Regions from separate parts of the Stenotrophomonas sp. STEN023 genome, predicted to be linked through region 2. Evidence: predicted binding sites of a transcription regulator. Region 2 holds the regulator's gene; each other region holds the start of a gene.
The links. The regulator FliA, encoded in region 2, starts transcription of late flagellar genes. The targets are predictions, from matches to a motif close to TAAAGTTTNNCNNNCNNNGGCCGATAA.

Region 1 (9,698 bases), on a different contig from region 2:
TGCTTCCGCAGCTTCTTCGCCTTCGATGCCTTCAAACTCGGAAACCAGGCCGGCCAGGTAATCGTCGGCGGTCTTGCCTTCGTCGGCGGCCAGGTCGTCGATCATCTGCTGCAGCGCTGCGGAGTATTCCAGGGTGACCTTGCGGCCTTCCTTTTCCTGCACATTGGCCAGGTGCTTGAGCATGGCCAGCATCGGCACGGGATTGTCGGCATTGCCCATGGTCTGGCCACCGATGGCCAGCAGCCATTCGTTGCCCTGCAGGCCGATGGCGGCCACGACCTGGCCTTCTTCGTTTACCAGCACGGCGTGGTTCTGCACCTGCTGCTGGGCGTTCAGGCGGGCGAACGGGCGGCGCGGGGCCTGCTTCTTGCGCTTGTCGCGCTTGGCTTTGGAGAGCTTGGACATGAGGTTCGGCTTAGTGAAAACGACGCCTATTGTAGGCGCCAAGCCGGTTTGGCGTTTGATTGGGCAAAGCTTACCCCTCCCCAACCCTCCCCATCGCTGCGCGAAAGGGAGGGCAGAAGCTTGGCGACGGCGGGATTTCGGCAGATTGCAGGAACAGCCCCCTCCCTTTGCCGCACGCAAGGGGAGGGTTGGGGAGGGGTAAGGCCGTCAGCTCGCAGCCAAGATCACAGCCCTCAATCCGCCACCGTCGGCACCACATCTATCGCCGCGGCAGCGCTCGGCGGCGGCAGAGCCAGCGTCGCGGTCTCGTTGAGCGCGGCCGCTTCGGCTTCCTTGGTCATCACCACGATGCTGATGCGGCGGTTGATCGGGTTCTGCGGGTTGGCCTTGTCGAACAGCACCGACGATGCCAGGCCGACCACGCGTGCCACCTTCACTTCCTCCATGCCGCCCTCCAGCAAGGTGCGCCGCGCCGCGTTGGCGCGGTCCGCACTCAGCTCCCAGTTGCCGTAGCCCAGTTGGGTGGAATAGGCGGTGGTATCGGTGTGGCCGGTAAGGCTGATGTGGTTGGGCACCTGGTTGATGAAGTGCGACAGCTCCAGCAGGATCGTCTTGGTGTACGGCATCAGGCGCGCACTGCCGAGGTCGAACATCGGCCGGTTCTGCTTGTCCACGATCTGGATGCGCAGGCCTTCCGGGGTGATGTCCAGCAGCAGCTGGTCCTTGAACGGCTCCAGCGCCTGGCTTTTGCTGATCGCTTCCTGCAGCTCCTGCTTCAGCGCTTCCAGGCGCTGCTTGTCGCGCTCACGTTCCTGCACTGGCGTCGGCACCGCTTCCTGTTGGTTCTGGAAGGGATCGTTGCTGTTGCCGCGCGATACATCGGTGGCACCGCCCAGTTTGATCATCGAGGTGCTGGCGCCGCCAGGCCCGGCCATGCCCGGTGCAGGCGTACTGCTGCTGCCGGCCAGCGGGCTGGGGTTGCGGAAGTATTCGGAGATCGCCGCGCGCTCGGGCTTGGTGGTGGCGGCCATCAGCCACAGCACCAGGAAGAACGCCATCATCGCAGTGACGAAGTCGGCGTAGGCCACCTTCCACGAACCGCCATGGTGGCCGCCGCCCTGGACTTTCTTCACCCGGCGTACGATCACCGTTGGCTTGGTCTCGGTCATGGCGCGCGCCTTACTTGACTGACTTCAGGTGCTGCTCGAACTCGCTGAAGCCCGGACGCAGCGCCGACGGCACCGTCTTGCGGGCGAACTCCAGCGCGATCTTCGGGTTGTAGCCACGCAGGCAGGCCAGCAGCGCGGTCTTCACCGATTCGTAGATGCGTGCGTCCTGCTCGGCGCGGGCTTCCACCGCCGCCGCCAGCGGGCCGATGAAGCCATAGCCGAGCAGAATGCCAAGGAAGGTGCCGACCAGCGCGCCGGCCACGTGGGCGCCGACTTCCTTGATGTCGCCGCCGATCGCGCCCATGGTGATGACGATGCCCAGCACCGCGGCGACGATGCCGAAGCCGGGCAGGCCGTCGGCGACCTTGTTGAGCACGTGCGCAGGTTCCAGTGCCTCGTGGTGGTGCTTTTCCAGCTCCAGTTCGAGCAGCGGTTCCAGCTCATGCGGCTCGATGTTGGAGCCGATCATCAGCCGCAGGCAGTCGGTGATGAAATCCAGCAGGTGGTGGTCGGACTGCACTTTCGGGTAGTTGGCGAATACTGCGCTTTCCTGCGGATTCTCGACGTGTTCTTCCAACGCCATGAAGCCTTCGCGGCGCGCCTTGTTGAGCAGTTCATAGAGCAGGCTGAGCACGTCCAGGTAGTCCTGGCGCTTGTACTGCGGGCCTTTGAACACGCTGACGGTCGCGCGCAGGGTCTGCTTGACGGTCTTGAGTGGCGTGGCGATCAGGAACGCGCCCAGCGCAGCGCCGCCGATGATGACCAGTTCGTAGGGTTGCCAGAGCGCGGCCAGACGGCCATGCGCACCGACGTAGCCGCCCAGGACAGCGAAGATGACAACGAGCAGGCCAACGATGATGAGCATGGGAGCAGACAACGGATGGGGATATCCCGTTGTCGGCCGTCAGCGGAAAATCTGTAGAGCCGAGCCATGCTCGGCTGAGGCTCTACTGGTGATGCTTCTGCCGAGCATGGCTCGGCACTACACGGTAAAGCCTCAGCCGAGCATGGCTCGGCTCTACAGGTGGTGCGCTTGTCTACGCTGCCGGCTGGGCCTCGGCACCACCACGCTGCAGCGGGTCCGGGTAGGGCTGGCCATTCTCGACAAAGCCCAGCGATACCGAGTTCAAGCAATGCCGTTCAAAGGTCGGCGGCGGGCCATCCGGGAATACATGGCCGAGATGACTGCCGCAACGCGCGCAGACGATCTCGGTGCGGATCATGCCGTGGCTGATGTCGCGGATCTCGCGCACATGCGCCGGATCGAACGGGGCGAAGAAGCTCGGCCAGCCGGTGCCCGAGTCGAACTTGGTACTGGAGCGGAACAGCGGCAAGGCGCACAGCCGGCAGCAGTACACGCCGTCGCGCTTGTTATCCAGGAACACGCCACAGAACGGCGCCTCGGTGCCGTGCTGCAGCAGCACACGCTGTTCTTCGCTGCTGAGTCCTGCAATCAGGGCGTCGCGTTGGGCAGTGCTGGGAGGGGAAAGGTCGAAGGCAGTCATGGCGTCGCATCCGTGGGGCAGGTATCAATGGTAGGGGCGGGCAGGGGCCAGTCCAAGGGCGCATTCATGGCGGCGCAAGCTTGGCCCGCGCATGCTCAGCACATGCAGGAACGGGAGATGCAGATGGGACCGAAGGCGTATCTGGTGCTGGCAGTGCTGGCGTTTGTGCCGTTGTTCGCTCACGCACAGCTGCAGCAGCCACCGTCACCGACTGCAACGCGTCCGGTCACGCTGCCGCCGCCGTCGCGGCAGCCGGCAACGGTGCCAACCGATCCACGGCAGGAGGATGTGCGGCCGCTGCCGCCACGACCGGTCACCAAGCCCAAGCCGGTTCCGAAGGCGAAGCCGATCACCCAGCCGCCGCAGCCCGTGCGCCCGATCTACGACAGCAAGGGCCAGCCGGCGCCGCAGATGCGTCAGACCAGCCCGGGCCGGGTGCTGGATACGCGCACCAATCGCTATTACGACACCGTGCCCAGTGGAGTGGGGCAGCAGGTGGTGCCGCCGCCAGCAGGCACGCGCTAGCACACCTGTAGTGCCGAGCCATGCTCGGCAGGGGCATTCCAAGCCAAGGCCAAAAGCGCCCCCTCCCCAGCCCTCCCCTTGGCCTGCGGCCAAAGGGAGGGGCGTAGTGCCGAGCCATGCTCGGCAGGGGCATTCCAAGCCAAGGCCAAAAGCCACCCCTCCCCAGCCCTCCCCTTGGCCTGCGGCCAAAGGGAGGGGGCGTAGTGCCGAGCCATGCTCGGCAGGGGCATTCCAAGCCAAGGCCAAAAGCCACCCCTCCCCAGCCCTCCCCTTGGCCTGCGGCCAAAGGGAGGGGGCGTAGTGCCGAGCCATGCTCGGCAGGAGCATTCCAAGCCAAGGCCAAAAGCGACCCCTCCCCAACCCTCCCCTTGGCCTGCGACCAAAAGGAGGGGGCGCAATGCCGAGCATGGCTCGGCATTACTCGGCGATAGGCAGGCACAGGGTTTCTTTTACTTCTTCCATCACGATGTAGCTCTTGGATTCGCGCACGTGCGGCAAGGTCAACAGGGTGCTGCCCAGCAGCTTGCGGTAGGAGGCCATTTCGTTGATGCGTGCCTTGAGCAGATAATCGAAATCACCGGACATCAAATGGCACTCCAACACGTTGGGCAGCTTCAACGCCGCGCGCCGGAATTCCTCGAAGATGTCGCCGGATTTGTAGGCCAGGCTGATCTCCACGAACACCAGCAGACTGGCTTTGACCGAGGCGGGGTCCAGCCGCGCGTAGTAGCCGGTGATCACGCCTTCACGTTCCAGCCGGCGCACGCGCTCGGTGCAGGGCGTGGTCGACAGGCCGACGCGTTCGCCCAGCTCGGTGAAGGAGATGCGGCCCTCCTGCTGCAGGATGCGCAGGATCTTGCGGTCGATCTTGTCCAGTTCGCGGCTGCGGGTGGCCATGGTGGCTCTGCTTTTGATGAACGAAACGGGAAATTAACCTGATTCGGCAAGCTAATACAGGGGAAACAACTGCTTGGCCGTGAATATACTGCGCGGTTCCTAGCCCCTGCTGCCCCGCACGCAGGGAATGATGTGGTCCGGAGAATGAAAATGCGCGTTCTGGTGCTTGGCAGCGGTGTGATCGGCACGACCAGTGCCTGGTATCTACGGCAGGCCGGCTTTGAGGTCACCGTAGTGGATCGGCAGCCGGCGCCGGCGCTGGAAACCAGCTTCGCCAACGCTGGCCAGCTGTCGTTCGGCTATACCTCGCCGTGGGCCGCCCCGGGCGTGCCGTTCAAGGCAATCAAGTGGCTGTTCGAAGAACACGCGCCGCTGGCGATCCGTCCGACCGCCGACATCGCCCAGTACCGCTGGCTGTGGCAGATGCTGCGCAACTGCACCTCCGCCCGCTATGCGGTCAACAAGGCGCGCATGGTGCGGGTGTCCGACTACAGCCGCGATTGCATCAACGAGCTGCGCGCCGCCACCGGTATCGATTACGAAGGCCGCCAGCTCGGCACCACCCAATTGTTCCGCACCCAGCAGCAGCTCGATGCCGCCGCGCAGGACATCGAGGTGCTGCGCGAGTACGGCGTGCCCTACGAAGTGTTGGATCGCCAGGGCATCGCCCGGGTTGAGCCGGCGCTGGCCGGCAAGACCGAAATGCTGGTCGGCGCGTTGCGCCTGCCCGAGGACCAGACCGGCGACTGCCAGCTGTTCACCACCAAACTGGCGGCATTGGCTGAAGCGGCCGGCGTCGAGTTCCGCTTCGACCAGGACATCGCCTCGATCCAGACCGATGGTGACCGCATCACCGGCGTGCGCATCAACGGCAAGCTGGAAACCGCCGATCATTACGTGCTCGCGCTGGGCAGCTACTCGCCGCAGTTGCTGGCACCGCTGGGCATGCAGTTGCCGGTGTATCCGCTGAAGGGTTACTCGCTGACCCTGCCGATCACCAATGCGGCGATGGCGCCGAATTCGACCATCCTCGACGAGAGCTACAAGATCGCCATCACCCGCTTCGAGGACCGTATCCGCGTTGGCGGCATGGCCGAAGTGGCCGGCTTCGATCTGTCGCTGGAACCGCGTCGTCGCGCCACGCTGGAGAAGGTGGTCAAGGACCTGTACCCGGACGGTGGCGATCTGTCGCAGGCCAGCTTCTGGACCGGCCTGCGCCCGGCCACCCCGGACGGCACGCCGGTGATCGGCGCAACGCCTTACCGCAACCTGTTCCTCAATACCGGCCACGGCACCCTCGGCTGGACCATGGCGGCCGGCTCTGGCCGTTACCTGGCCGATCTGATGAGCGGCAAGCAGCCGCAGATCAGCACCGAAGGCCTGGATATCTTCCGCTACGGCAAGGGCCAGCACTGATGCGCCCGGCACAGGCACTGATCGACCTGGACGCACTGCGCCACAACTACCGGCTGGCCCGCCAGCTCGGCGGTGGCAAGGCGCTGGCGATCATCAAGGCAGATGCCTACGGCCACGGTGCGGTGAACTGCGCCCGCGCGCTGCAGGACGAGGCTGATGGTTTTGGCGTGGCCTGCATCGAAGAGGCGCTGGAGCTGCGTCAGGCGGGTATCCGCGGCCCGATCCTGCTGATGGAAGGCTTCTTTGATGCGGCCGAACTGCCGCTGATCGTCGAGCACGATTTCTGGGTGGTGGTGGCCACGTCGTGGCAGCTGGAAGCGGTTGAGGCGTTCAAGACCGATGCCATGCTGCGCATCTGGTTGAAGCTGGACAGTGGCATGCATCGGCTGGGTTTGTCGCCGGAGGAGTTCCGCGACGCGCACGCGCGCCTGACCGCACTGCCGCAGGTCGGCCCGCTGGTGTTGATGACCCACCTGGCGCGCGCCGATGAGCTGGACAGCAACCGTACCCGCGAACAGCTCGATGTTTTCGTCCGTGCAACCGAAGGCTTGGCAGGTGAAACCAGTTTGTGCAATTCGCCGGCGCTGTTGGGCTGGCCGGATGTGCGCAGTGACTGGGTACGCCCCGGGCTGATGCTGTACGGTGCCGATCCGTTGTATCCGCAGCCCAGCCCGCATGCCGCGCAGCTGCGCCCGGTGATGACATTGCAATCGCGGGTGATCGCGGTGCGCAAACTCGCCGTCGGCGAACCGCTGGGTTACGGCGCGCGTTTTGTTGCTGAAAAGCCAACGCGTGTAGGCGTGGTTGCGATGGGCTACGCCGATGGCTATCCGCAGTTCGCACCCAATGGCACACCGGTGTTGATCGATGGCGTACCGGGGCGACTGATTGGTCGTGTATCGATGGACATGCTGACCGTGGACCTGACCGATCACCCGCAGGCGGCACGCGGCAGCATCGTGCAGTTGTGGGGAAATGCACCCACCATCTCGGAGTTGGCACCGCGCTGCAATACCAGCGCCTATCGCTTGCCGTGCAGCCTAAAGCGCACGCCGCGGGTGTATCTGTAGGAACAAGGCCTTTGCCCCCTCCCTTGCGCCGTAGGCGGAGGGGAGGGTTGGGGAGGGGTTGGCTCTTTGCTGATGCAGTGTTGGTAACGCTTTTGCCGAGCATGGCTCGGTACTGCGGGTGGGGTCTATCGGGCAAGCCTCTGCCGAGCATGGCTCGGCACTACAGGGGAAAAGGGCCGCGATGCGGCCCTTTTCGTTTCAATCAATTACGCTTTACACGCCAGCCGTAGTTCGATCGCTCTGCAGCTCACGCCGCACCCAGTCATTGAGCAGGCGCTTCTCATAACGCAGCGGGTCGGTGTTGCTGGGCAAGCTGCTGTTGAGCAGGTAGCCGGTATCGGACAGCTTGCGCTCGCCCTGGTCGATGACCTGGCCATTGGCGTCTGTCAGGGTGAACTGCAGGGTGATGCGCGGCGGGTAGATGTCGCGCATCACGCGTACGTCATCCAGGCGCGGGCCGTGCCACGGCTCGTAATCGCCAGCACGTTTGATGTCGGTGATGGTCACATCCAGTTTCTGTCCCGGCGGCAATTGCTTGCTGGCCTGCGCGCGCAGGTAGTCGGCCAAGGTCTCCACCCAGTTGCCGCGCTCGGCTTCCCAACGGTTGCGGCTGTAGCGCAGTTCGGTGAATTGGCTTGGATCGGTCCATTGCACCTGTACCGGGCCTTCGACACTCAGGGCACGCGGTGCCTCGGGGTCGGTAACAGTACGCGGCTTGGCGTCGACGCCGCCGACAGCCAGCAGGCAGGCCAGGGCAAGTCCGGTAATGGTCAGGGTTTTCATTACGTACTCCTGGGGACTTCGATGAGCGAAGTGTGAAGCCGATACGCATACCCTGCAATGAATGGCTCCAGGCGCGCAGCGGCGGATTGCGCGATGGTTCATCATCACGGGGTGTGGATCGGTCATCGCCCAGACTCCCCGGCATCCACCTCCTTCTTTGCTGCCACCTGCTCCTTCCCGACAATGCCTGCTCCCAACCCGGACTCACACCTTTCGTTGCTGTCTCTGGACGAAGAGGATCTGGATAGCTCCAGCCTCTATCGGGAGGTATTCAACGCGGTGGCCAGTGGCTTCTGCGTGATCGAGCTGGTGTTTGACGGCGGTGTCGCGGTCGATTTCATCTACCGCAAGGTCAACGCCGGTTTCCAGAAGGTCACCGGGCTGAGCAATGTCACCGGTCATCGCGCCAGCGAGGTGGTGCCGGCAATGGATGCGGAGTGGTTCCAGGCCTTTGCCAAGGTGCTGAGCGATGGTGGCATCAGCCAGTTCGAGCGTGAGGTGTCGGCACCGGCACGCTGGTACTCGGTGGAAGCGGTACGTATCGGCAGGCCGGACAAACACCAGGTGGCGGTGTTCCTGTTCGATATCTCCGCCCGCAAGCGCATTGAAACCGAGCTGGCCGAAAGCGAGGCGCGCTTCAGCGCCCTGGCCGATGGCTTGCCGATGCCGGTATGGGTGCTGGATGAGCAGGGCCAGCTGCGTTTCGTCAACACCGCGTTCTTCACTTTCTTCGGGCTGCATCCCGATCAGGATCTGGGCACCGATCCCTGGCAGCGGCTATTGCACCCCGATGAACTCGCCTCGTTCCAATTCCAGCTGCGCGCCGCGCTGGGCGATCGCACCGAGTTACACACCAATACCCGTGTGCGCAGGCATGACGGGCAATGGCGCTGGTTGGAAATGAACGCGGTTCCGCGCTTCTCCGCGGATGGGCGCTTCATCGGCCTGGCCGGCAACAGCCCGGACATCACCGAGCGCCGCGAGGTCGAAATGGCCCGCGAAGACCTGCTTACCGCCGAGCGCGTGGCGCGCAACGCGGCCGAAGGCATGGCGCGGATGAAGGACGAGTTCCTTGCAACGCTTTCGCACGAACTGCGCACGCCGCTGACCACGGTGCTGGGCTGGAGTGAGCTGCTACTGCAGCGGATGGAACCTGATCACCCGATGCGGCGTGGCATGGAAGTGATCGCCAGCAGCGCGATGACGCAGAAGCACCTGATGTCGGACATGCTCGACCTGAGCAGCATGTTGCTGGGCAAGGTGCAGTTGGAAGTGGAAGTGCTGGACCTGGCCGAGCAGGTACGTGAAGCCGTGCGCGCGCAGGAACTGGTGGTCGAGGGCAAGGCGCAGACGCTGCTGGTGGAGCTGCCCGAGCTGCCGCAACCGGTACTCGGCGATGCCACCCGCCTGCAGCAGATTCTTGGCAACCTGCTGTCCAATGCGATCAAGTTCACCCCGGTGGAAGGGCGGATCGAGGTCAGCCTGCTGCACGAGGCCGGGCATCTGGTGGTGCAGATCAAGGACGACGGCGACGGCATCGCGCCAGAGTTTCTTGAGCATCTGTTCAGTCGCTTCAGCCAGGCCGACAGCACCACCACCCGCCGCCACGGCGGGCTGGGTTTGGGCCTGGCCATCGTCCAGCAGTTGACCGAGCTGCATGGCGGCACCGTGTCGGCCGCCAGTGCCGGTGCCGGGCGCGGTTCCACCTTCCGCGTGCGCCTGCCGGAGTTCCAGGCACAGAAGGCGGTCAGCCACCCGCGTCGACGGGTACAGCGTGGGCGCATCGGCGAGCAGGTGCTGGTGCCCAATGCCTTGCAGGGGCTGCGCGTGCTGGCAGTGGAAGACCAGGTCGACATGCTGGGCTACATCCGTCGCCTGCTGGAAGAGCAGGGCGCGTCCGTGGTTACCGCCAATACCGCTACCGAAGC
Region 2 (9,698 bases):
CAGCACGATATGCCGTTCGGTGACGCCGCCGCCACCTATACGCTGCTGTCGATCGGTGACGGCCTGGTGGCACAGCTGCCGGCCCTGCTGGTCTCCAGTGCCGTGGCCATGTTGGTCACCCGTGCCTCGCGCTCGCAGGACATGAGCGAGGCGATGATGGGCCAGGTGTTTGGCCAGTACCGCGCACTGGCCATCACCGCCGGCATCATCGGCCTGGTCGGCCTGGTGCCGGGTATGCCGAACCTCGCCTTCCTCACCCTGGCGGCGATCCTCGGCTTCATCGCGTGGAAATTGTGGAAACGCGAGACCACCGCTGCCGCCAAGCCCGCAAGCAACGAAGCCACCGCCAACGAAGGCGGCCTGAACGCACTCGGCCAGCCGCAGCCCGCCCCCACCGCTGAACTGACCTGGGACGAGCTGCGCCCGGTTGATCCGCTCGGTCTGGAAGTGGGCTACCGGCTGATTCCGCTGGTCGACAAGGCCCAGGGCGGCGAATTGATGACGCGCATCAAGGGCGTGCGCCGCAAGCTCACCCAGGACCTGGGCTTCCTGATTCCACCGGTCCACATCCGCGACAACCTGGAGCTGCCGGCTACCCATTACCGCCTGCTGATCCACGGCGTACCGGTCAGCACCGCCGACATCCATCCGGACCGCGAACTGGCACTGGACCCGGGCAGCGCCATGGGCAAGCTGGAAGGCATTGCCGGCAAAGACCCGGCGTTCGGCCTGGACGCCACCTGGATCCAGCCGCATCAGCGAGCCCATGCCGAATCGCTGGGTTACACCGTGGTCGATCCGGCCACCGTGGTTGCCACCCACCTGTCGCACCTGATCCGCGAGCACGCCCCGGAACTGCTTGGCCACGAGGAAGTGCAGCAGCTGCTGGCGACCCTGGCCAAGAGCGCGCCCAAGCTGGCCGAAGACCTGTCGCCCAAGGCGCTGCCGCTGTCCACCGTGGCCCGCGTGCTGCAGAACCTGCTGGTCGAGCGCATCCCGATCCGCCAGCTGCGCAAGATCGCCGAAGCGCTGGTCGAAGCCGCCGCAGTCACCCAGGACGCCGCGGCACTTACCGCCTCAGTACGCAATGCACTGGGCCGCTTCATCGTGCAGGAGATCGCCGGTTCCTCGCCCGAGCTGCCGGTGTTCACCCTCAACCCGCAATTGGAACGCGTCTTGCAGGAGTCAACACAAGGCAATGGCGCCGCACTGGAACCTGGTCTCGCCGAACGCCTCCACCAAAGCCTTGCCGACTGCGTCGGCAAGCAGGAGGCCCGAAACGAACCGGCTGTAGTGCTGGTACCGGCCCCGGTCCGCGCCGCGCTGGCACGCCTGGTCCGCCACAGCGTTCCCTCGCTGTCGGTCCTGGCCTACAGCGAAGTACCGGAAGACAAACGCCTGAAGCTGGTCGGCACGATCAGCTGAGGCAGCCCGAAAGCCGACACCGGCAGCCATGCCGGTGACGGAAACCAGACACCTGTTGCACCGCCCCCATTCCGCAAGAAGGAGCCCGCTTCGTCATGTTCGACATCGCCAACGCCACTCCTTCGCCGCCTCACTCCCGGTACCAAAGCATGAAGATCAAACGTTTCGTCGCCGCTGACATGCGCACCGCCATGAACCTCGTGCGCAAGGAACATGGCCCCGATGCCGTGATCCTGTCCAACCGCCGGATCGAGGAAGGTGTGGAGATCGTGGCGGCCGCGCATTACGACGAAACCGCAGTGAAGCAGGCCCTGGAAGCCACCCGCCCGGCCCCACCGGCACCGGCCAAGCCACGCAGCGCCGCCGAAGCCATCATGGCCGCGATGACCCGCCGCAAGACGCCGGAGCCGGAACCGGTCACCGCCACCACCTCGGCCGTCGCCGCGCTGGCACGTTCGGCGGTTGGCGCCACCGGCCGCTCCATCGACAACAGCATCGAGCTGGCACCGGGCAGCCGTTTCGCCGGCCTGCTCAAGTCCGCCGACGTTGAACCGGTTGCTCCGCGCGCGCCGGTCTCGCAGCCCGTCTTCGCCACCCAGCCGGCCAGCGCCGACGAACTGCCGGTGGTGCCGGCTTTCCGTCCCGCCGGCAGCGCCGCTGCGGTCGCGCCGCTGGCCGCCGCACCCGCGGTCAGCCAGCAGGCCAGCTTTGCCGACGCCATCGCCGCCGTCACCATCGAGCCGCCTGCACCGATGGAACGCGCTCGCTTTGTCATCGACCCGCCGATGCCGGAGCCGGAGTTGCCGCAGCCGACCGTTGCCGCAGCCATCCCGGCACTTCCCGCGGCACCGGTGCTCAATCCAGCCCCGGCCGCCATCGCACCCGTCACAGTAGCGCCCGCAATCGAGGCAATCGCAGCGCCGGTCGCTGCGGTAGCAGCCATCGCTGCAGTCGCTACCCCGCAGCCCGCTGAAGGCCTGATCGCCAGCGCTGTTGAATCCACTGAACCTGCCGCCGCCGTCGCCAGCTCCCCGGTGAGTGCAGGCACCAACGCACCAGTGATCATCACCCGCGACGACGAACAACTCAGCCAGCTGCGCCAGGAAGTTGCCGGCATGCGCCACCTGATCGAGCGCGAGATGAACCGCTTCACCGATGAACGCCTGCGCGGCAGCGCGGTACGCGCCAATGCGCTGGACCTGATGGACGAATACGGTTTCGACGCGGGCCTGGCGCGCGACGTCGCCACCCAGATCCCGGCCGACATCGACCCCAGCCGCGCGCGCGGGCTGATGCTGGGCCTGATCTCGAAGAAGCTGCCGATCGCACCGGTCGACCCGATGGAAACCGGTGGCGTCATCGCCCTGGTCGGCCCCACCGGTGCCGGCAAGACCACCACCATCGCCAAGCTGGCCTCGCGTTTCGCCGAAGCCCATGCCGCCCGCGACGTGGCCCTGGTCACCACCGATACCCAGCGCATCGGCGCCCGCGAGCAGCTGTACGGCTTCGGCCGCCAGCTCGGCATCGCCGTGCACGAGGCCAATAGCGGCACCGACCTGAACCAGCTGTTGCAGAAGCTGGCCGACTACAAGCTGGTGCTGATCGACACCGCCGGCCTGGGCCAGCGCGACCGCGCCCTCACTGCCCAGCTGCAGTGGCTGCGCGCCGCCGGCCAGATCCGCACCCTGCTGGTGCTGCCGGCCAACACCGCCTTCCAGGACATGGACGAAGTGGTGCGCCGCTTCAGCGCCGCCAACCCGCAGGGCGTGGTGCTGACCAAGCTGGACGAGACCGGCCGCTTCGGTTCGGCCCTGTCGGTGGCGGTCGATCACCGCCTGCCGATCACCTGGGTGACCGACGGCCAGGACGTCCCGGAAGACCTTTATCGGGCCTCTGCCGCAAATCTTGTACTCCGCCTTGAAGATTTGCGCCGCGCGGCCGATATGCCCTGCAACACGGAGTTGAACAATGCAGTCGCGTGAGTACGCCAAGCTGACCAACACCTTCCCGCTGTCGGCAACCCGGCACGAACCAGCCGGCCCGGTACGCACCATCGCGGTCACTGGCGGCAAGGGCGGTGTAGGTAAAACCAATGTCTCGGCCAATCTGGCCGTGGCACTGGCAGGCATGGGCAAACGCACCCTGCTGCTCGACGCCGACCTGGGCCTGGCCAACATCGACGTGGTGCTGGGCCTGCAACCCAAGCACACCCTGGCCGATCTGGTCGCCGGCCGCGCCACGCTGGAAGAAGTCATCATCGAAGGTCCGAACGGCGTGCTGGTCGTGCCCGCCGCCTCGGGCCGTCGGCACATGGCCGAACTGCAGCCGGCCGAGCACGTTGGCCTGGTCAATGTCTTCTCCGAGCTGGAACGCGAGCTCGATGTGATGATCATCGACACCGCCGCCGGCATCACCGACAGCGTGCTGACCTTCTGCCAAGCCGCCCAGGACACCGTGGTGGTGGTCTGCGACGAGCCGGCCTCGATCACCGATGCCTACGCGCTGATCAAGGTGCTCTCGCGCGAGCGCGGCGTGGACCGCATCCAGGTCGTCGCCAACATGGTGCGCGACCCTAATGAAGGCCGCGCCCTGTACGAAAAGCTGGTGCGGGTCTGCGAGAAGTTCCTGATCGATGTCTCGCTGAACTACCTGGGCTGCGTGCCGCAGGACGACTGGCTGCGCCTGTCGGTGCAGCGCCAGCAGCCGGTGGTGAAGCTCTACCCTTCCGCGCCAGCCTCGCTGGCCATCAACGAAATCGCCCGTCGCACCGCGCGCTGGCAAGCCCCAACCGCCCCGCGCGGCGGCGTTGAGTTCTTCCTGGAACGCATCATCCAGCAGAAGGTGAAGGCATGAACAATGCAGCCGCTCAATACCGTGAAGTCCAGCGCAGTGCGGCCAATGACTGCATTACCCGCCACGCCGACCTGGTCCGCCGCATCGCCCACCACCTGGCCGCGCGCCTGCCGGCCAGCGTCGAGGTCGATGACCTGATCCAGGCCGGCATGATGGGTCTGATCGAGGCCTCGCGCAGCTATGACGCCGAGCAGGGCGCATCGTTCGAGACCTATGCATCCATCCGCATCCGCGGCTCGATGATCGACGAGATCCGCCGTGGCGACTGGGTACCGCGCTCGGTACACCGCCGCGCCCGCGATGCCGCCGCCACCATCCGCCGCCTGGAACAGAGCAGCGGCCGCGCGGCCAGCGCCAGCGAAGTGGCCGAAGCGATGGAACTGCCGCTGCCCGAATATATGCGACTGGTCGAAGATGCCTCGCGCGGGCAGGTGCTGAGCCTGGAATCGCGCATCGAAGACCAGGGCGAACTGGACACCCCGACCACCGGCGGCCCCAACCCGCAGCAGGTGTTGGAGCGCAGCCAGTTCGGTGCCGAGCTGGGCAAGGCCATCGGCCACCTGCCGGAGCGCGAACAGCTGGTGCTGTCGCTGTACTACGAGCAGGAATTGAACCTGAAAGAAATCGGCGCGGTATTGGGCGTTAGCGAATCCCGCGTCTGTCAGATCCACGGCCAAGCCATGCTGCGCCTGCGCGGGCGGCTGAAGATTTTCGAGGCGGCAGACGCCGGCCTCGAGGAACCATGAAGAGGAAAGCCTTTTGAACAAGAACATGCGCATCCTGATCGTTGACGACTTCTCGACGATGCGTCGCATCGTCAAGAACCTGCTCGGCGATCTGGGCTTCACCAATACCGCCGAAGCCGAGGACGGGCATGCCGCGCTGTCACTGCTGCAGAGCCAGCCGTTCGATTTCGTCGTCACCGACTGGAACATGCCGGTGATGACTGGCATCGAGCTGCTCAAGGCCATCCGCAACGATGCCAAGCTCAAGACCTTGCCGGTCCTGATGGTCACCGCCGAAGCCAAGCGCGAGCAGATCATCGAGGCCGCGCAGAGCGGCGTGAACGGCTACATCATCAAGCCGTTCACCGCGCAGACGCTGGAAGAGAAGCTCGGCAAGATCTTCGAACGCCTGGCAGCGAGCGCCTGATGAACCAGCTCGGGGAAGCACTGAACGACAAATCGGCCCTGGTGCAGCGCCTGCAGGACGCACTGGCAGCATTGGAAAGCGGCGACGAAGCCGGCTGGCGCCGGGAAATCGACGCGCTGGCCGCCCTGCGCGCCCAGCCGATGATGTCCGGCCTGGGCCGGCTCGCACGCGAACTGGGTCAGGCCCTGGGCGAATTGCCCAGCGTGCCCAGCGAAGCCGGCGAGCTGGATGACGCCTGCGCTCGCCTGGATCACGTGGTACAGATGACCGAGCAGGCAACCCACCGCACACTGGATCTGGCCGAGGAATGCCGCGCCCTGACCGAGCGCCTGCGCAGCGATGGCCTCAATGCCGACCAAGGCGAAATCCTCGAACGCATCCGCCACAACCTCACCGAAGTGGCGCTGACCCAGAGCTATCAGGACCTGACCGGGCAGATCATCCGCCGCGTGGTTGGCATCGTCCGTCGCGTGCATGAAGGCTTTGGCGCGCTGGGCCTGCCGCCACCGGAAGAAGACGCCCGCAACCAGGGACTGGCTGGTCCGGCCGTCAATGGCCTGGACCGCCACGCCGTGTCGCAGGTCGACGCCGACGACCTGCTCTCGGATCTGGGGCTGTAAGCCATGAGTGCTTTTGCCGACGACATCGCCGCCGACTTCATCCTCGAAGCGCAGGAGATCCTGGATCGCCTCGGCGAGCAGCTGGTGACGCTGGAACAGGCACCGCATGACAGCGAGCAGCTCAACGCCGTATTCCGTGGTTTCCACACACTCAAAGGTGGCGCCGGTTTTCTGGCGATCCATCCGATGGTGGAACTGTGCCACGCCGCCGAGGAAACCCTCGGCATGGCCCGCGCCGGCAAGGCCGAACTGCTGGCACACCATTTTGATGCCGCCCAGCAATCGCTGGACTGGCTTCAGGCCATGCTCGACGCAGTCTCTTCGGGCACCGAACCAGAACACGCACCTGCTGCGCTGATCGCGCAGTTCGATGTTGGCGCCGCGCCGGTCGTCGCGGTCGCGCAACCGGTTGCTGCGCCTGCGGGCGACAGTGACCTGATCAGCGAAGACGAGTTCGAAGCCCTGCTCAACGAACTGCATGGCAGCGGCACCCCCGGTGCCCAGCCCATCGCTGCGGCAAAGGCCGGCGATGACCTGATCGACGAGGACGAATTCGAAGCCCTGTTGGACAAACTGCATGGCGGCGCCGCACCCGGCGCTGTCGCCGTGCAAGCCATTGCTGCTGCGCCCAAGCCCAAGCCGGCCGCTGCTCCCGCCGCACCCGCGCGCCCTGCCGCAGGCGCAGCCAAACCAGCTGCCGCAAAGGCCGCCGAGCCCGAGCACACCGTGCGCGTGGACACCAAGCGCCTGGATGCCATCGTCAACCTGATCGGCGAACTGGTGCTGGCACGCAACCGGCTCAAAACGCTGCGCATGCGCTTGAAGGACGAAGAGCTCGATCGCGCTGTTTCCACGCTGGATATTGCGACTGCGCGCCTGCAATCGGCGGTGATGCGGACCCGCATGCAGCCGGTTGGCAAGGTGTTCTCGCGCTTCCCGAAGGTCGCCCGTGACGTTGCCCGCTCGCTGCAGAAGGAAGTCGATCTGGAACTGATCGGCGCCGACACCGAACTGGACCGCAACCTGGTCGAAGCACTGGCCGACCCCTTGGTGCATCTGGTCCGCAACGCCATCGACCATGGCGTCGAGTCTCCCGAACTGCGCGAAGCCCAAGGCAAACCGCGAATGGGCCGGGTACGTCTGTCCGCACAGCAGGAAGGCGACTACGTCAGCATCGAAGTGCAGGACGACGGCACCGGCATCGACCCGGAGCGCCTGCGTGCCAAGGCCCGCGACAAGGGTTTGATCGATCCGGAAGCGGCCGCCCGCCTGACCAGCGAGGAGTGCCTGCACCTGGTCTTCCTGCCCGGTTTTTCGACCAAGCAGGAAGTCACCGACATCTCCGGCCGTGGCGTCGGCATGGACGTGGTGCAGTCACGCATCCGCGAACTCAGCGGCCAGATCCAGATCCAATCCGAACTGGGCCGTGGCAGCCGCTTCCTGATCCGCGTCCCGCTGACCCTGGCGATCCTGCCGACCCTGTTGGTGCAGGCCGGCGAAGACGTCTACGCCCTGCCCTTGGCCCGCGTGATGGAGGTGCTGCACGCACCGGCCACCTCGCTGGGCTGGTTCGACGGCCGCGCGGTATTGGACCGCAAGTCGCACACCCTGGCCCTGCTTGATCTGCGCCAGTGGTTGGGGGTCACCCCGGCCCCCTCCACGCTGCTGACCATCGTCGTGCTGCAGATGGGCGAAGCCCGTTTCGGCCTGGTGGTAGACCAGGTACGCGGCCGCGAGGAAGTGGTGATCAAGCCGCTGCCACGCGCCTTGCGCGGCCTCAACGGCTATGCCGGCGCCACTCTGATTGGCGACGGCCGCATGGCACTGATTCTGGATGTGGATGGGCTGCGTGGAGTGCAGGGCTGAGCAATGCAGACGCAAGCTGCCTGCAATCCCGCGATCCCGCTAGTCCCCTCTCCCGCCTGCGGGAGAGGGCGGCCCCGCGAAGACGGGGCGGGTGAGGGCAGCGTCTAACTCGTACACCAAAGCAACATCCCCTCTCCCGCTCGCGGGAGAGGGCGGCCCCGCGAAGACGGGGCGGGTGAGGGGCGCTTCTAGCTTTCAAAGCCAGAGCTGCCCTCACCCCACCCCCTCTCCCGCAAGCGGGAGAGGGGCTAACAACAGCTGCAACAACAGCAACAACAGCAACAACAGCAACAGCAGCACCGCTCATTGGATTCAAGACCGCTACAACGAGGCCGATATACGCACCATGGACCGACTCAGCATCATTGGACTCTTCCTCGCCCTCGCCTCCCTGGTGGGTGGCAGCATCCTCAAAGGCGCTGGCCTGTCCTCGCTGTGGTCACCTGCTGCCTTCGTGATCGTCATCATCGGCACCTTGGCGGCCATCCTGCTGCACACCTCGCCGGCCGTGTTCAAACACGCCTTCAAGATCGTGCGCTGGGTGATCCGCCCGCCGGCCAGCGACCGCCGCGCGCTGGTCCAGCAGATCGTCGACTGGAGCAATATCGCCCGCCGCCAGGGCCTGCTCGGCCTGGAGCCGCAGGTTGAGCTGCAGGACGACCCGTTCATCCGCAAGGGCCTGCAGCTGGTGGTCGACGGCGTCGAGCCGGACACCATCCGCCATATGCTTGAGATCGAACTGGGCAGCCAGGAGCAGCAGGATCTGGCTGCTACCAAGGTGTTCGAAGGCATGGGCATCTACGCCCCTACCCTGGGCATCATCGGCGCCGTACTCGGTCTGATCGCGGTGATGAAGAACCTGGCCGACCCGAGCAAGCTCGGCCATGGCATCGCTGCTGCCTTTACCGCCACCATTTACGGCATAGCGTCTGCAAACCTGCTGTTCCTGCCGGTGTCGGCCAAGCTCAAGGGCGTCATCGCCAGCAGCTGCCGTGAGCGCGAAATGATCATCGAAGGCCTGATCGCGATTGCCCAGGGCGAGAACCCGCGCAATATCGAAAACAGCCTGGCCGGCTACGTGAACTGAGCCATGGCCCGCCGCAAGCACCACGAAGAGCACGCCAACCATGAAGCATGGGCAATCCCCTATGCCGATCTGATGACGCTGCTGCTCGCGTTCTTCGTGGTGATGTACGCCATCTCGTCCTTGAACGAGGGCAAGTACCGGGTCATGGCCGACGCCTTGACCACGGCCTTCGGTGGCGCCCCGCGCACCATCAGCCAGGTGCAGGTGGGCAACAAACAATTGCAGGGTGGTGGCTTTGATTCGCCATCGGTGATCAGCGCACCAAGCATGACCGGTGGCGCACTGGCCGACCCCACCCAGCTGCCGTCGATGGCCTCGCATATGCGCATGCCGGTGTCGGCCCATAACCAGGAACAGCTGCAGCGCGCCGAGCGCCAGCTCAACCAGATTGCTGACCGCCTGAGCAAATCACTGGCCCCGCTGGTCAAGCAGGGCGTCATCACCGTGCGCCGTACCGAACTGTGGATCGAAGTCGAGATCAACAGCGACATTTTGTTCACTACTGGTTCGGCGGCGTTGGACACCGGCGCTCGCAACACGCTCGGCACCCTGGCCGATGTATTGCTGGATGCCCCAAACGGCGTACGCGTGGAAGGCCATACCGACAACCTGCCGATCGCCACCGCGCAGTTCCCGTCGAACTGGGAGCTGTCAGCCGCACGCGCAGCCAGCGTCGTACACCTGTTCGCCGATCA
Region 3 (9,698 bases), on a different contig from region 2:
GCGCTACCGCCTGCAATAGCTTGGAGAGGTGGCCAAGATTGACTTCGGTGGTTTCCATCAGCGAGTTGACGCCACCGACCATGTCGCGGAAATCGTGCTCGAACTGATCGGCATTGCCACGCTGGCTGAAGTCGCCTGCCGCCGCCGCATGGGCCAGCCGCTTGATCTCGTTGTTGATCGCCGACAGGCTGGCCTTGGTGCTGTCCATCGCCTGGGTGATGGCGAATTTCTCGCCGGGCAGGCGGTCCATGTCCACCGACAGGTCACCGCGTGCGTAGTGGCGCATTACCTCGACAGCGCGCATCTTGACGCCGATGTGCTGGGCAACCAGGGTGTTGACCTCGCGCACCATCCGGCCGTACTCGCCGGGGAAACGGGATTCGTCGATGCGAAAGCTGATCGCGCCCTGATCGTGCTCGCGCACCATCTCGTTCTGCGCGCCGATGACGGCCTTGAGCTGGTGCTGCACGCGTTGCATCGAAGCGAGCAGCGCGCCTACTTCATCTTTGCGGCTACTGTCGATGTTGCTGTCAAGGCGGCCATTGGCGACGTCGTCGGCGGCGCGCAGGGCATCATTCACCGGACGCACGATGGCGCGCACGATCACCACGCCCAAGGCCACGGACAACAGGCCCAACAGCAGCATGCAGACAATGATGGCGGTGGTGCTGCGGGTCTGCGCGGCATTGGCGTTGGCCACTTCCTTGTCCAGTACCGAGGCTACTTGGCTGCTGAGCTTCTCGACGGCATCAAACAGATCGCGACGGCTGATCCGCGACTGGTCGTTGGAGACGCTCTGGGCCAGCTCGAATTGACCTTCGTTGATGGCCTTTTCCATGAGCGCGTGGGCACTGAAGTAGGCGTCCAAGGTCTTGCCCATTTCCGCGTACAAGCCTTGCTGGGTGGTGTCGGCAGACAAGGCTTCGTATTGCTTGCGGTGCTCGGCCAGCTTCTGCCGCTGATCGCTGATGCGCTGGTTGTACTCGGCGACAAAGGCAGGTTCGTGCAGGTGCGAGAGCTGCGACAGCTCGGCGATACGGATCTCAGCCAGATCGGCACGCATCCGCTCCAAGTACTGCACGGCAGGCATGTAGCGCGAGCTGACCTGTTCCAGCTGTGCGGTGGCCTGGTTCAGCCGCACTACGGCGAAACCGCCCATGGCCAGGGTGGTGAGGGTGGTAAGAGTGAAAGCAACTGCAAGTTTTCTGGCGATGCTGAGGTTGCGAAAGAACTCCATCTCTAACTCTCCGGATCGACTGCAGATTTGGACGCTGAGGAGGGGTGTCATCCAACCCTGGATTACACAGCGTAGTGTCCACGCCGCAAGCCTATGCGGGTGTTGTCATAGCCGATAACGGCGCTTTCTCACGCTGCTGTAGGAGTTTTCACGTCCGGAATTCTGAAGGATTCAGCACAATTGATTGAATGCGCATCACAAGTCTTAGCGGTTCAAAGACGTCAGGACGATTTAGTGATGTGCCGCTTGGACTGAATGTGCGCGCATTCACGGTTTCAGCCTGTTTCACTGACTCTCTTACGATCAGGTGTAACTGGTGGCTTGCATCGCTTGGTGGCCATTGAGGCGACGCAAACAAAAAGCCCCCGGCACAGAGTGCCGGGGGCTCGATGTGACATTGGGACGATCAGAACTCCTGCCAGTTGCCATCGTCCAGCTTGCGCACTGGCTGTCCGCTGCGAGCGCTGGCGGCAACCGGCCGCAGGCGTTGCTGTGGATGTTGTGCAACGGTGGCGACCGACCCCTTGATTGCAGGCTTGCTGGCGGCATCCGCAGCGGTGCGGAATACCGCAACCGCCTCGCTGAGCTGGTTGGCCTGGTCTTCCATCGAGCGCGCGGCGGCGGTGGCTTCTTCCACCAGCGCGGCGTTCTGCTGGGTGGTTTCGTCCATCTGCATGACGGTCTGGTTGACCTGGTCGATGCCGGCGCTCTGTTCCTGCGAGGCCGCCGAGATCTCGGCCATGATGTCGGTCACGCGCTGCACCGAGGTGACGATCTCATCCATCGTGGCGCCTGCCTGCTGGACCAGTACCGAGCCTTCGCCGACCTTGCCGACCGAGTCATCGATCAGGCCCTTGATTTCCTTGGCTGCCGCCGCCGAGCGCTGGGCGAGGGTGCGCACTTCCGAGGCGACCACCGCAAAACCGCGGCCCTGCTCACCGGCACGCGCGGCTTCCACCGCAGCGTTCAGCGCCAGGATATTGGTCTGGAAGGCAATGCCATCGATGACGCTGATGATGTCGCCGATCTTCTTCGAGGAGGCCTCAATCGCGCTCATGGTGGTGACGACCTGGCCGACGACGTTGCCGCCCTGGCTGGCGACACCATGCGCGCCGATGGCGAGCTGGTTGGCCTGACGGGCGTGCTCGGCGTTCTGGCGCACGGTGGAGGTCAGTTCCTCCATCGAGGCGGCGGTTTCTTCCAGGTTGGCGGCCTGCTGCTCGGTGCGGCGCGACAGGTCGCTGTTGCCGGTGGCGATTTCGGTGGCGGCCAGGTTGATGCTGGACGCTGCGTGCTGGATGCGGCTGATGATGTCGGTCAGCTGGCTGACGGTGGCGTTGGCGTCGTCGCGCATGTTGGCGAACACGCCGTGGAAGTCGCCCTGCATCTTCGCGGTCAGGTCGCCGCGGGCGATGGCCTGCAGCAGCTGCGAGAGCTCGGACAGGTTGCCGTCGGTGGTTTCCATCAGCTGGTTGAGGCTGCTGACCATGTCGCGGAAATCATGCTGGTAGGCATTGGCATCGCCGCGCACCGAGAAGTCACCCTGTGCAGCGGCACCGGCCAGCCGCTTGATCTCGCTGTTGATCGCCGACAGGCTGGCCTTGACCGCATCCACGGTCTCGGTGATGACGGCCTTCTCGCCGGGCAGGCGTTCGATGTCGACCGACAGATCGCCGTTGGCATAGCGTTTGATGACTTCCAGTGCGGACAGCAGCATCTGGATGTGCGAGGCGACCAGTGCGTTGCTTTCCTTGACCATCACCCCGTAATCACCCGGGAACGCTGCTTCATCCATGCGGTGACTGATTACGCCGGCATCATGCTGCCTGGCCATTTCGCGTTGCGCGCCGATCACCGACTGCAGCTGGGACTGCATGCGCTGCATCGAGGTCAGCAGGGCACCCAGCTCATCGTCACGCTGCACGCTGACGGCATTGTCGAGCTTGCCTGCTGCGATGTTGTCGGACAGTTTGACGGCCTCGTTCAGCGGCTTGAAGACGAACCTGCGCAGCAGCAGGAACAGGGCGCCGCACAGCAACAGGGCAGCAACCACGCCGACCACGACGATGGTCCACAGCAGGGCGCGTGCCTGTTCCATCAACAGGGCGCGTGGTACCACGACGCCGAAGGCGAAGTTCTGCTCGGCGTTGCCGATCTTCAACGGTACATAGGTTTCCACCACCTCTTCGCCGAGGGCCGCATCGTGGCGCTGCTCGAAGGTGATCTTGTTGCTGGCGGTGTTGGCCAGCATCGCACGCGTGTCCGCATCATCAGCCTTGGTACCGACCTTGGCCGGATCACGGTCGGCAATGATGGTGCCCACCGGCGACAGCAGGCGGACATAACCTTCCTGCATCGGGCGCATTTTGGACAGACGATCCTGCAGCGACTGCAGGGCGAAGTCCACAGTCACCACACCCAGGAACTGGCCATCCTGGACGATAGGCGTCGCCAGCGTGGTCATCAGGATCTTCTTGCCGCCGATCTCATAGCTGTAGGGTTCCAGCACGGAGGGCTTCTTGGTCGCGGCCGGCTGCAGGTACCAGTCACCGTCGCCGGGCACGTCGTAGCCGCGCAGCGGTTCCTGCACCGGTGCGCCGTCCTGCCAGGCCCAGTAGCTCATGAAGCGGCCGCTGGCGTCATGGCCGTCGGCATCGATATGGTTGGCATCGTCGCCGTCGAAGGCCTGCGGCTCCCACAAGGTGCCGACGCCGACCCACTGCGGATTGTTCAATGCTTGCGAATGCAGCACCTGCGCGGCGCTCAAGCGGCTGAAGCCACCTTGCTGGCGCAGTGCCAGGAAGCTGCGCGACAAGGTGTCGTTGGCTTCAAAGCCGTGGCCGAGCTCGGTGGAGATGCGCTGGGCCTCGAGCTGGGCGATGTTCTCAAGACTTACCCGCGAGGCCGACAGCAGAGCATCGCTGCTACGCAGGTAGATGAACAATGCGGTGAGGCCGAATGCGAAGGTCGCGACCAATGCCGTTCCCAGCATCAAGCGCATTGCAATACTGCGGGTGAGGAAATTTGTGGGCAAAGACATGGGTTACTGCTGGCCTGATAAGGAGGGGGTTTGTCAGTACATCGGCATCTGCAGGCGGAGCTGGAGCGTTTTCTTGCACTGAAATGACGACGCCCCTATTCAGGGGCGTCGTTCATGCGTGTGCAGTTGGCGATCAGAATTCCTGCCAGTCGCCGTCGTTGTCGACGCGCACGGCGGCATTGCCGCGTTGCGCCGGGGCGACTGCGCGCAGGCGACGCGCCGGGGCAGGAGCTGCGGGAGCGAATGTAGCCTTGGCCTGCTGGGGCTGCGCGACAACTGCCTGCACGGCGTCGATGCGGAATACCGCAACCGCCTCGCTGAGCTGGTTGGCCTGGTCTTCCATCGAGCGCGCGGCGGCGGTGGCTTCTTCCACCAGCGCGGCGTTCTGCTGGGTGGTTTCGTCCATCTGCATGACGGTCTGGTTGACCTGGTCGATGCCGGCGCTCTGTTCCTGCGAGGCCGCCGAGATCTCGGCCATGATGTCGGTCACGCGCTGCACCGAGGTGACGATCTCATCCATCGTGGCGCCTGCCTGCTGGACCAGTACCGAGCCTTCGCCGACCTTGCCGACCGAGTCATCGATCAGGCCCTTGATTTCCTTGGCTGCCGCCGCCGAGCGCTGGGCGAGGGTGCGCACTTCCGAGGCGACCACCGCAAAACCGCGGCCCTGCTCACCGGCACGCGCGGCTTCCACCGCAGCGTTCAGCGCCAGGATATTGGTCTGGAAGGCAATGCCATCGATGACGCTGATGATGTCGCCGATCTTCTTCGAGGAGGCCTCAATCGCGCTCATGGTGGTGACGACCTGGCCGACGACGTTGCCGCCCTGGCTGGCGACACCATGCGCGCCGATGGCGAGCTGGTTGGCCTGACGGGCGTGCTCGGCGTTCTGGCGCACGGTGGAGGTCAGTTCCTCCATCGAGGCGGCGGTTTCTTCCAGGTTGGCGGCCTGCTGCTCGGTGCGGCGCGACAGGTCGCTGTTGCCGGTGGCGATTTCGGTGGCGGCCAGGTTGATGCTGGACGCTGCGTGCTGGATGCGGCTGATGATGTCGGTCAGCTGGCTGACGGTGGCGTTGGCGTCGTCGCGCATGTTGGCGAACACGCCGTGGAAGTCGCCCTGCATCTTCGCGGTCAGGTCGCCGCGGGCGATGGCCTGCAGCAGCTGCGAGAGCTCGGACAGGTTGCCGTCGGTGGTTTCCATCAGCTGGTTGAGGCTGCTGACCATGTCGCGGAAATCATGCTGGTAGGCATTGGCATCGCCGCGCACCGAGAAGTCACCCTGTGCAGCGGCACCGGCCAGCCGCTTGATCTCGCTGTTGATCGCCGACAGGCTGGCCTTGACCGCATCCACGGTCTCGGTGATGACGGCCTTCTCGCCGGGCAGGCGTTCGATGTCGACCGACAGATCGCCGTTGGCATAGCGCTTGATGACTTCCAGTGCGGACAGCAGCATCTGGATGTGCGAGGCGACCAGTGCGTTGCTTTCCTTGACCATCACCCCGTAATCGCCGGGGAATGCGCTCTCGTCCATGCGGTAGCTGATCATGCCAGTCTCATGCTGGCGCGCCATCTCACGCTGTGCGCCAATCACCGATTGCAGCTGTGCCTGCATGCGCTGCATGGACAGCAACAGCATGCCGACTTCGTCACGGCGCGAGGCATCGATACGGCGGTCAAGCTTGCCGGCAGCGACATCGTCGGCCACGCGCACGGCGTCGGCCAGCGGCAGCATGATTGCGCGGATGATCGCCCAGCCCAGTGCGGCGGCCAGCAGCAAGGCCACACCGAGGCCGATCACGATGGCGATCAACGAACGCTGATGCGCCTGGCGTGATTCGGCCGTTTGCTTGGTCAGCTGCTCCTGGTTGTACTGCGACATCTGCTTGAGCTGGTCGAACAGGGCGCGGCGCAGCTTGCGTGAATCGCCACTGGAGATGGCGTTGGCGGTGACGAAGTCGTCGGCGGCGATCGCGGCGGCGATGCGGTCGTGCGCTTCGAAGTAGCCTGCACGCTGCTGCTTCATGTTGTCGTACATGGCCAGCTCGCTGGCACTGTAGTCGGCTTCGATGTCATCGTAGGCCTTCTCGGCTGCTTCAATCAGCTTGCGGCTGTCGGCCATGCGCTTGTCGTAGTCGGCCAACTGTTCCGGGTTGCCCTGGTAATTCAGCTGGGCCTGCTCGAAGGTACGGTATTCACCGAGCTGGGCGCGCATTTCGCCAAGCTGCTGGACGGCCGGCATCCAGTTGTTGTTGACCTGCTGTATCTGGGTGTCGGCCACGTTCATCCGCCACAGCGCGAACAGCGCAAGCAGCAGGGTGAGCAGGCTGGTGCTGCAGAATGCAAGCACCAGCTTTCGCGTGATCGACAGATTCTGGAACCACTTCATTGCAGACATCTCCGTAGGCGGGCATAGGGGGCGATCCACAGGTCCGGCGCTGCTGTGGAATGTCGTGCGAGCTGCTGGTCGCGACGGCGACCCAGGTTGATTGACAAACCTGATTGCATTGCGATGCGGTATCGGCAACTTTCCGAGCTTCTTGAAGGCGCGCTGCGGTTGTGATTCAGCCAGCTGCAACGGCTGAACGTTCAGCGTCAATCGTCGCGCCCGGCAGCAGCGGACGCGCAGCAGAACGCCACCCGCCCAGGTGGTGGGCGAGCGGCGTCAGTTACGTCATGGCGGGATCAGGCGGCTTGCTGGGTACGCAGCGAGCGCACCAGGCCGCCGATATCGACGATCAGCGCAACCCGGCCATCGCCGAGGATGGTCGCGCCGGAGACGCCGCTGATACGCCGGTAGTTGTTCTCGATGTTCTTGACGACGACCTGTTGCTGGCCAATCAGCTCATCGACTTCCAGCGCGATCTTCTGGCCGTCACCTTCTACCACGACGACCAGTGGTTCGGCCTGCGGATTGTCGGGATAGCCGTAGTACTGGCCCAGCGAGAGGATCGGCAGGTATTCGCCGCGGACGCGCAGAACGCGGCCTTCGCCAGCCATGCTGCGGATATCGTCCGGCTGCGGCTGCAATGCTTCCAGTACGTAGGCAAGCGGCAGGATCAGGGTTTCGCCGGCAACCGAAACAGTCATGCCATCGAGGATGGCCAACGTCAGTGGCAGCCGGATCAGCACACGGGTGCCGGCGCCGGTACGGCTTTCCAGCTGCACTTCGCCACCCAGTGCCTGGATGTTGCGGCGTACCACGTCCATGCCAACGCCACGGCCGGACAGGTCGGTGACAGCGTCGGCGGTGGAGAAGCCGGGTTGGAAGATCAGATCCCAGACCTGTGAATCGGTCGGGTTGTCCGGCACGCTCAAGCCGCGTTCCAGCGCCTTGGCGAGGATCTTGTCGCGGTTCAGGCCGCGGCCGTCGTCGCTGACTTCAATGACGATGTGGCCGCCCTGATGCGAAGCTGCCAGGGTAATCGTGCCGGTTTCGTCCTTGCCGGAGTCGCGGCGCACGTCCGGCATCTCCAGGCCATGGTCGATGGAGTTGCGGACCAGATGCACCAGAGGATCGGCGATCTTTTCGATCAGGCCCTTGTCCAGCTCGGTGCCTTCACCGATGGTGCGCAGGCGCACCTGCTTGCCGAGGCGGCTGGAGAGGTCGCGGACCAGTCGCGGGAAGCGGCGGAACACGGCATCCACTGGCAGCATGCGTACGCCGATAACGGCTTCCTGCAGGTCGCGGGTATTGCGTTCGAGCAGATCCAGGCCGGCGAGCAACTGCTCGGCGTGGGCCGGATCCAGTCCGCCGGAAACCTGCTTGAGCATGGCCTGGGTGATGACCAGTTCGCCGACCAGGTTGATCAGTGCATCGACCTTGTCGACGCTGACCCGGATCGAGCTTTCGGCTTCGTGCTGCTGGCCGCCGGTTGGTGCCTTGACGGCGGCCTCGGCGATGTTGGCAACGGCAGCGACCGGTGCTTCGACGGCCAGGCTCGGCGGTGCGGCCGGACGGATGTCCAGTTCGCAGTCGTCGACCACCCAGGCAAAGGTATCTTCGATGCGGCTGCGCGGCACCTTGCCGACCAGGCCAAGGTCCCAGGCCAGGTAGGCTTCCAGTGGATCGAGCTGATCGAAGCTGGGCAGGCGCGCCATGCGCGGTTCCACGTGCAGCGAGCCCAGGGTTTCCAGCTCGCGGATGATGCGCAGCGGATCATTGCCGCTCATGAACAGTGACGGCGCCGGGGCGAAGCCAATCTGCCAGGCATCCGGGGTTTCTTCCTGCTTCACTGCAGCCACCGCAACCGGTGCCGTGCCGGACAGTACGGCCTGCAGACGATCGGTTACTGCCTTGACGGCGGCCGGGTCGGCGGCCTGGCCATGTTCGACTTCGCGCAGCAGGGCGCGCAGCACGTCCACCGAACCCAGCATTGCGTCGACCGCGTTGCCTTCCAGCGCACGCTTGCCGGAGCGCAGCTCATCGAGCAGCGTCTCCAGTACATGGGTCAGTGCGGCGATGGCATCAAAGCCAAAGGTGCCGGCACCGCCCTTGATGGAGTGGGCGGCGCGGAACACGGAGTTGATGACTTCAGGGTCGTGCTGGCCGTCTTCCAGTGCCAGCAGGCCGGCCTCCATTGCATCCAGCCCTTCGCGGCTTTCTTCGAAGAAGGTGGCGTGGAAACGTTGCAGGTCCATGCTCATTGGCGCGGTATCCGATCGGTGGGGCAGGTGGGCAGATCAGCCCAGGACTTTCTGTACGGTGGCAATCAGCTGTTCGGGATTGAACGGCTTGACCAGCCAACCGGTGGCGCCGGCGGCCTTGCCTTCGGATTTCTTGTCGGCAGCCGACTCGGTGGTCAGCATCAGCATCGGCGTGAACTTGTAATCCGGCAGCTGGCGCAGTTCGCGGATCAGCGAGATGCCGTCCATGTTCGGCATGTTGACGTCAGTGACCACGGCGTTGAAGCGCTGGCCCTTGGCCCGGCCCAGGGCGACCGCGCCGTCCTCGGCCTCTTCAACCGAAAAGCCGGCCGAGGTGAGGGCGAAAGAGACCATCTGGCGCATCGACGCCGAGTCGTCCACCACCAAGATTCGTGCGCTCATGCAGCGTTCTCCACAGATTTCGTTGTGTCAGGGGTTGCTTCCAGACCAAGGGTCCGGAGGACACCGAGCAGGCGCGCGGCATCACGGAAGGTGTCGGTAGCGTTGTCAAAGACGGTGCCATTGCCTGCCTGCTGGCGTGCCAGCACAAAGGCGCACAGCACCTGCATCGCGGCGGTGTGCACACGGCCCACCTGGCTGGCATCCACGCGCAACTCGCCCGCTTGCGGCAGGTGGGTTGCCAGGTGTTGTTTCAACTCGCTGGTGGACTCGATGCCGAGATCCTGCGCCAGGGCCACAGTGCTCATCGTTGCTCCGAACAAACGTTACTGGGAGAGATAGCGGCGATATGCCAGTGATCTTTAGGGTTGCGGTGCG

Region 1: the regulator FliA is predicted to act here: its motif matches at 2,469-2,495, upstream of motA (flagellar motor stator protein MotA).
Region 3: the regulator FliA is predicted to act here: its motif matches at 6,792-6,818, upstream of ACVOLV_RS09855 (methyl-accepting chemotaxis protein).

Annotation. Positions count from the first base shown of each region.
Region 1 covers NZ_JBRREF010000004.1:11,295-20,992, reverse strand. Annotated here, with positions in the region: gene ACVOLV_RS01540 (hypothetical protein) at 1-405, opposite strand, end outside; gene motB (flagellar motor protein MotB) at 639-1,574, opposite strand; gene motA (flagellar motor stator protein MotA) at 1,585-2,439, opposite strand; gene msrB (peptide-methionine (R)-S-oxide reductase MsrB) at 2,612-3,079, opposite strand; gene ACVOLV_RS01520 (classical arabinogalactan protein 4) at 3,197-3,604, shown strand; gene ACVOLV_RS01515 (winged helix-turn-helix transcriptional regulator) at 4,022-4,501, opposite strand; gene ACVOLV_RS01510 (D-amino acid dehydrogenase) at 4,652-5,917, shown strand; gene alr (alanine racemase) at 5,917-6,987, shown strand; gene ACVOLV_RS01500 (DUF3016 domain-containing protein) at 7,201-7,770, opposite strand; gene ACVOLV_RS01495 (ATP-binding response regulator) at 7,954-9,698, shown strand, end outside.
Region 2 covers NZ_JBRREF010000108.1:2,036-11,733, forward strand. Annotated here, with positions in the region: gene flhA (flagellar biosynthesis protein FlhA) at 1-1,425, shown strand, start outside; gene flhF (flagellar biosynthesis GTPase FlhF) at 1,575-3,407, shown strand; gene ACVOLV_RS20230 (MinD/ParA family ATP-binding protein) at 3,394-4,278, shown strand; gene ACVOLV_RS20235 (RNA polymerase sigma factor FliA) at 4,275-5,024, shown strand; gene cheY (chemotaxis response regulator CheY) at 5,038-5,430, shown strand; gene ACVOLV_RS20245 (protein phosphatase CheZ) at 5,430-6,050, shown strand; gene ACVOLV_RS20250 (chemotaxis protein CheA) at 6,054-7,916, shown strand; gene ACVOLV_RS20255 (flagellar motor protein) at 8,263-9,003, shown strand; gene motD (flagellar motor protein MotD) at 9,007-9,698, shown strand, end outside.
Region 3 covers NZ_JBRREF010000027.1:240-9,937, reverse strand. Annotated here, with positions in the region: gene ACVOLV_RS09865 (methyl-accepting chemotaxis protein) at 1-1,237, opposite strand, end outside; gene ACVOLV_RS09860 (methyl-accepting chemotaxis protein) at 1,644-4,277, opposite strand; gene ACVOLV_RS09855 (methyl-accepting chemotaxis protein) at 4,411-6,663, opposite strand; gene ACVOLV_RS09850 (chemotaxis protein CheA) at 6,960-8,921, opposite strand; gene ACVOLV_RS09845 (response regulator) at 8,958-9,323, opposite strand; gene ACVOLV_RS09840 (STAS domain-containing protein) at 9,320-9,628, opposite strand.